DNA from 2 places in the Blautia massiliensis (ex Durand et al. 2017) genome. Region 2 is predicted to be linked to the other one. Evidence: riboswitches for the same ligand, from Rfam matches in the RefSeq annotation. Region 2 holds a riboswitch; the other holds the start of a gene.
The links. A riboswitch is a leader RNA that binds a small molecule or an ion and turns the genes downstream of it on or off. The one in region 2 is predicted to bind FMN.
Positions count from the first base shown of each region.

Region 1 (3,413 bases), 1.1 Mb from region 2:
GATAATTTTGTGACATAGTGTATATCCTCCTGTTCTAAAACCCGAATTCTTCAAGAAACTCCATCGTAATTCCGGATTCTTTTTTCTCTTCTTCATTTTTTCTGATGCCAAGCAGTTTTTCTACATATTTTCCGATCACATCATTTTCCAGATTAACCAGATCCCCCGGCACCTTTTCCAAAAGAGTGGTTTCTCCTCCTGTATGTGGAATGACCGACACCTGAAAACCAGCTTCATCAACCCTTGCAACTGTCAGGCTGATCCCATCAATACAAACGGATCCTTTTTCCACGATCAGATGCAAGATCTGTGGCGATGTCTCAATTGATACCCAGATGGCATTTTCTTCCCGGAGCATGGAACGTATCACTCCAGTCCCATCAATATGGCCGCTTACTATGTGTCCCCCGAACCTGCCATCTGCAGCCATTGCACGTTCCAGGTTTACCTGGCTTCCAGCTTTACAACTGCCAAGACTGCTTCTTCTGATCGTCTCTGCCATCACATCGGCAGTAAATCCGTCCGGCTGGATCGACGTAACTGTCAGACACACACCATTCACAGCAATACTGTCACCGATCCTTGTCCCTTCCAGGACTTTCCGGGCTTTCACTGCCAGGATCCCTGATTCTCCTGTCAGCTGTATATAACGGACTTTTCCTTTCTCTTCTACGATTCCTGTAAACATGATTCCTCCTGTTTTTTCTCACACACCTGACATCTTATCCGGATGTCCTCACCGATCTGGCAGATATCTGTATATTTCAGTTCTACTGCTTCAGACGGGAATTCAACTCCGATACCTTCTACCGGTGTCTTCCCGGCCACACCACCAAACAGCTTTGGTGCCACAAAAGCCTGTACTTCCTTTACAATTCCGGCTCGCAGGGCACTGTCATTTAGCGTACCGCCTCCCTCCAGGAGGATGCTGTCAATACCTCTGTTTCCAAGATCTGTCATCAACTTCTTAAGGTCTATCTGATCCTTTTCATCCGGACAGTAAATGGTCTCAACTCCCATGGTATGTAATATTTTTATTTTTTCTTCTGTATTTTTCTGATCTGCATAAGCCACGATCGTCCGGTACTTTTCCGCACTTTTTACGATCTGACTGTCCGGGGGGATCCTGAGCTTACTGTCGCACACAATCCTGACAGGACTTTTCCAGCCTTCTGCCCGGACGTTTAACATCGGATCATCTGCAAGCACAGTTTCAATACCTGCCATAATCCCCATGTACTGATGCCGCATATGCTGTACTTCTTTTCTTGCCGCTTCTCCGGTGATCCATTTTGATGCTCCTGTCTTCGTTGCGATCTTCCCATCCAGTGTCATGGCATACTTCATCACCACGTATGGGGTTTTCGTAGTAATATAATGGAAAAACACCGGATTCAGCTGATCACATTCTGCTCTCATAAAATCTTCAACTACTGTTACACCGGCTTCCCTTAACATCTGTACACCTTTTCCTGCCACTTTCGGATTCGGATCCCGGGAACCAATCACCACTTTTTTGATCTTCTGTTCAATGATCGCTTCCGTACATGGAGGTGTTTTTCCATGATGACAGCAAGGCTCCAGCGTAACATAAATCACCGCACCTTCTGCTGATTCTGTGAGGGAAGCAATTGCATTACGCTCCGCATGAAGTTCTCCATACTTTTTATGATAGCCTTCCCCAATGATCCTTCCGTCTTTTACGATCACTGCCCCTACCATCGGATTGGGATTCGTCCAGCCTTCTCCTTTTTTGGCCAGCTGAACCGCCCGAAGCATATATTCCTGATCCGTCATTTCTATTCCTTCTTTCTTATTCCTGTTCTTTGTCTAGAGCGTGTTTGAAAAAGGCTTTCTGTAAGATGTGCGTCACAATTTGTGGGAGATTTTGTCCGGATGAGGGCGCCGTAGCGGGCTACGGCAACTGAATTCGGGCAAAATATACCGCAAAGTGGGGCGTGCAGATTGCAGGAATGATTTTTCAAACACGCTCTGGTACGCCAAGGCTTTTAGACCTGTGCAATCGGATTCACAGACAAGTGAGTGGTATATTTATTTCGAAAACGATGTGCCGAATACAAAAAAAGCCTGCAGAAATATCTGCAGGGTGGAATTGATCTGTTACATATGATCAATAAATGAATGTCTGATTATTTCCTACATAAAAAGCTCTGAAATGGATCACCATCTCAGAGCTCTGATACTACATTCATTCATACAAAAATCAACTGTACTATCATCTTCTTCCATCCAGACTATACTGTCGGCCCCGGAATCTCACCGGATCATGCCTTTCGGCTCGCGGGCTCTACCGCCGGTAGGGAATCACACCCTGCCCTGAAGATATCTTTTTGTTTATTTTAATACTTTATCTGTTATTTGTAAAGTGTAAATTTTTTATTTAAATTCCACCGCCCTACCACTGTTATATATAAAACAAGGTGAGAAGCCTGATTTTCAGGCTTGCCACCCTTGCATATCATAGAAGAATCTTATTTACAGACTTTTTCTCACAGTCTCGAATTTAATCCCCAATACGCAAAAAAACCTTGAATCATCCCATTTTCATAGGAAATTCAAGGTTTTTCATTGATTTACATGATAAAATTACGATTCAAATTCTTATGTGAACTGTAAGATTATGCGTTCATCTGCTTTGCAACTTCCTCAGCGAAGTTCTCTTCTTTTCTCTCAAGACCATCGCCTGTCTCGTAGCGAACGAAGCCTTTGATCTGGATCTTAGCGCCGTTCTCTTTTGCTACCTGCTCTACATATTTAGCAACGGACTGTTTTCCGTCCTCTGCTTTTACGTATGTCTGGTCAAGAAGGCAGATCTCTTTGAGCTCTTTCTTGATACGTCCTGTGATCATTCCCTCAATAACCTTAGCCGGTTTCTGGGACTCCTTCGGATCGTTCTGGATCTGAGCCATAAGGATCTCTTTCTCATGCTCGATATAGTCAGCGCTTACTTCCTTGTCGCTTGTGTACTGCGGTTTCAGAGCCGCAATCTGCATAGCTACGTTCTTAGCCATCTCTTTAACAGCATCGTTAACAACATCTGTCTCAACGTCTACAAGAACGCCGATCTTTCCACCCATATGAGTGTAGGAAGCGATGAATCCGTTCTGCTCCTCAACCTGAGCAAATCTACGGATGTTCATGTTCTCGCCGATTACTGCGATCTGAGCTGCAAGAGCCTCTTTTACAGTCTTAGTTGTATCAAGTGCCCATGCCTCAGCAAGGAAAGCATCGATATCAGCTGCTGTTGTGTTAAGTGCCTGTGCTGCAACATCTGCAACATAGCTCTGGAACTTCTCGTTCTTTGCAACGAAGTCTGTCTCAGCATTAACCTCAACAACGACTGCTTTCTTTCCATCCTCTGTTACCAGAGTTTTGCAAAGACCCTCTGCTGC
Region 1 covers NZ_CP146725.1:3,659,002-3,662,414, reverse strand. The annotation lists gene V9W66_RS17250 (bifunctional 3,4-dihydroxy-2-butanone-4-phosphate synthase/GTP cyclohydrolase II) at 1-16, opposite strand, end outside; gene ribE (riboflavin synthase) at 35-688, opposite strand; gene ribD (bifunctional diaminohydroxyphosphoribosylaminopyrimidine deaminase/5-amino-6-(5-phosphoribosylamino)uracil reductase RibD) at 670-1,797, opposite strand; partial or broken gene V9W66_RS17235 (DUF6783 domain-containing protein) at 1,800-1,925, opposite strand; partial or broken gene V9W66_RS17230 (DUF6783 domain-containing protein) at 1,875-2,117, shown strand; FMN riboswitch at 2,235-2,349, opposite strand; gene tsf (translation elongation factor Ts) at 2,640-3,413, opposite strand, start outside.
Region 1: another riboswitch for FMN. It lies ahead of V9W66_RS17235 (DUF6783 domain-containing protein); the one in region 2 lies ahead of V9W66_RS12055 (ECF transporter S component).

Region 2 (3,413 bases):
TTACAACCTGGAAATGGGCGCAGGAAACGAAAAAAAAGCCAGCTCCATTGCAGGAACCGGACTCTCCTCGCTGATAATCTCCGGTACGATACTCTCTGTCATCGTCCTTCTGTTCCTGAAGCCACTGCTTCATTTTTTCGGCGGAACACCGGACGTCATGCCCTATGCCATTGATTACATGGGGATCACCGCCATTGGACTTCCCTTTTATGTTTTAAGCACAGGCGGCAACCACCTGATCCGAGCAGACAGGAGTCCTACCTATTCCATGACCTGCATCCTGGCCGGTGCCGCCATCAACACCATCCTGGACCCGCTTTTCATCTTTGGATTCGGCTGGGGCATCAAAGGTGCAGCCTGGGCAACCGTGATCGGCCAGATCGTATCCGGACTTCTGATCATCTTTTATTTTTCCAGACTCCGGAAAATGTACCTGGACCACTCCATGCTGATTCCTGAGGCACGCAATCTGTCTGCCATTTTTTCTCTGGGAATGGCATCCTGTATCAATCAGGTTGCCATTGCTGCAGTGCAGATCGTCATGAACAATACACTTCGCCATTACGGAGCACTCTCCGCCTACGGGAGTGATATTCCAATCGCCTGTGCAGGGATCATTTCCAAAGTCAATCAGGTATTTATGGCCATCTGCATCGGAATCTCCCAGGGCTCCCAGCCCATCTTGGGATTTAACTACGGTGCCGAAAAATACAGCCGTGTACGCCAGACATACCGCTATTCCGTAACCTTATGTACTGTGATCGCAACCATATTTTTTATCTGCTTCCAGTTCTTCCCGCATCAGATCGTAGGCATCTTCGGAAACGGCAGCGACCTGTACTTTCATTTTGCAGAAAAATATCTCCGCATCTTCATGCTGATGACCTTTGCCAACGGAATCCAGCCCATGTCCGCCGGCTTTTTTACCTCCATTGGAAAAGCCAGGCTTGGTGTGATCATGTCTCTCACAAGGCAGATGCTCTTCCTGCTGCCGCTGATCGTCATCTTCCCGGTCTTCTTCGGAATCGATGGCGTCATGTACGCAGGACCAATTGCAGATACCTCTGCATTTGTGCTGGCCGTTGTTTTTGCCAGACGTGAGCTTGGAGTCATGAAAGCTGCAGAACAAAACGCCTGACACAAGAAAGAATCCTGCTTGCAGGATTCTCCGCCTGCGACGGGTCGCTTCAGCGACATTATTCCTCTCCGTCGCAGTGCGATCCTGCCCGGAGGGCTTTTTTATGTTATAGGAACATTACGGAGTAATTTCCTATAACATAAAAAATGCCATGTAATTTACTGCCCATCGGCAATATATTACATGGCATTTCTCACATTCTCAGATATTTATCTGAAACCACCAATTTCTGATCTTTTCTTCATCCTCCGTCAGCTGCTTATGATCAGTCACCCTTCAGTACAACACGGATCTTCTTATAAATTACAAATACGATCAGAGATGTCAGTGCATATTTAAAGATATTAAACGGAGCAATGATCAGCAGTGCAAAGGTAAGCAGGCCGTTTACGGAGCCGTGTACTGCGCTTCCCATCTGGATAAAGGTCTCGATCGGCATTCCAAACGCCTTACCGTAAGCCGGAAGCAGCACAAAGGCATTGACAAAGCATGCAAGGATTGCTGTCAGGACTGTTCCTGCTGCCATACCTGCAACTGCATGTACTCTGCTCTTTTTGTGACGGAAACGGTAGATCAGGCCGGCCGGTACCACATAGGCACATCCAAACAGGAAATTGGCAACATCACCAACACCGGCAGTCATGGTTCCCTTAGTCACAAGATGTACGAGAATCTTCACAAGCTCGATCAGGATACCTGCCACAGGTCCCATAGCGAAGGTTCCTACCATAACCGGTACCTCGGAAAAATCAAGCTGATAAAAAGACGGTGCAAGAAACGGGATCGGAAACTCAAGATTCATTAATACTCCTGCCACAGCACCAAGCATGGCTACCTGCGCGATGGTTCTTGTTCTGCTTCTTTCCACGGCATTTCCTCTCTGTAATATCTGTTCGCTCATAACTCTCTCTCCTTCTTCAGAAATATTCAAAGAAAATTTCCACAAGAAATCTTTATGCGAAAAAATTTTTTCACATAAAAAGCCCCGGGAGCTTCTTCCCGGGGCACTGAGCACGTTCTTTAAATACTGCGCGTTCTTCTCTCATCCAGACTTTACTGTCGGTTCCGGAATTTCACCAGATCAGCCGCCAAAGCGGGTCGCGGACTATACCGCCGGTAGGGAATCACACCCTGCCCCGAAGAAATTTTCTTTTTTATGAGTTCATTATAACGCGCTCTTTTTATAATTACAAGGCTTAATTTTTCTCTACAAGAACCGGCGCCTTCAGAAGGCCTGACGGTTTTATCTGATACTCATAGGACCAGAGGTCGCCGGTTGTCCTCCATGCATTTGGTCCATACCAGTCTTCTTTCTGATCACAGTTATGTAAGGTTCCAAATGTATTCACCCTGTTTCCAAATACAGTCAGCTCCAGGAGATGCTCTCCTGACGGCAGTTCACCAAGAGATACCTCATAGGGAGAAAATGCAATATACCCCGCTTCTTTTCCATCCACAGAAGCCTTCATAACCGGTGCGCGGAACAGATTTGCCCGTACATTTACTTCTCCGCCTTTGCTGATAAATGGAATTTTATATGTCACATTTCCACCATAGAACGGATAACCCTGAACGGTAAGGTCACTGAAGGCTGCCTTGTGGCTCACCGCATCCAGCACCTGGTCTCTTCCCACAGCTTTCACGGAAAACTCTCCCAGCAGGAACATCGCTTCGATATTCACTTTGGAATTGTAAGGGATCTCCACAACCAGTTCATGCTCTCCGGATTCCATCTTCGGAAGCGGCACTTTGCGGATACAGTGATCTGTATACCATCCCTCTGTACGGTTTTCCACTGCTTTCTCATCCAGGAATATTCTGGTTTTCTCGTCATTTTCCATAGCAAGGAAAATCCCTTCCAACAGAACCTCTGTATGAATATGGAATCGCAGGGACAAAGTATGTTCAAAGCCTTCCTCTCTGTCATTGGTCCACGGCTGTGCAAAAGCCTCCATGCGAAGCGGATATCCCAGTTTCTCACGGAACAGATTGTCAATGCGGAGAATCTCTTCCTCCGGCTGCCACTCCCCACCGTCAAACGCATATTCAGCCAGATCCAGAATACTTACATTCGGCTCACTGCGGACAATCTCCACCTGATCGGAAATATCCAGCTGGCAGCTACATTTCTTCTCCTCACTGGCAGAACCACTCTCAGTATTCTCAGCATTATCTGTTTCAGAAAGCAATTCTTCTGATACCATGGATGCTGTACCAGCCGGCTCCAGCCAGAGAAGAAGACTGTCGTGGTCAAACATGCTTCGTTCCAGAGCAG
Region 2 covers NZ_CP146725.1:2,547,804-2,551,216, reverse strand. The annotation lists gene V9W66_RS12060 (MATE family efflux transporter) at 1-1,138, shown strand, start outside; gene V9W66_RS12055 (ECF transporter S component) at 1,404-2,039, opposite strand; FMN riboswitch at 2,169-2,286, opposite strand; gene V9W66_RS12050 (glycosyl hydrolase) at 2,335-3,413, opposite strand, start outside.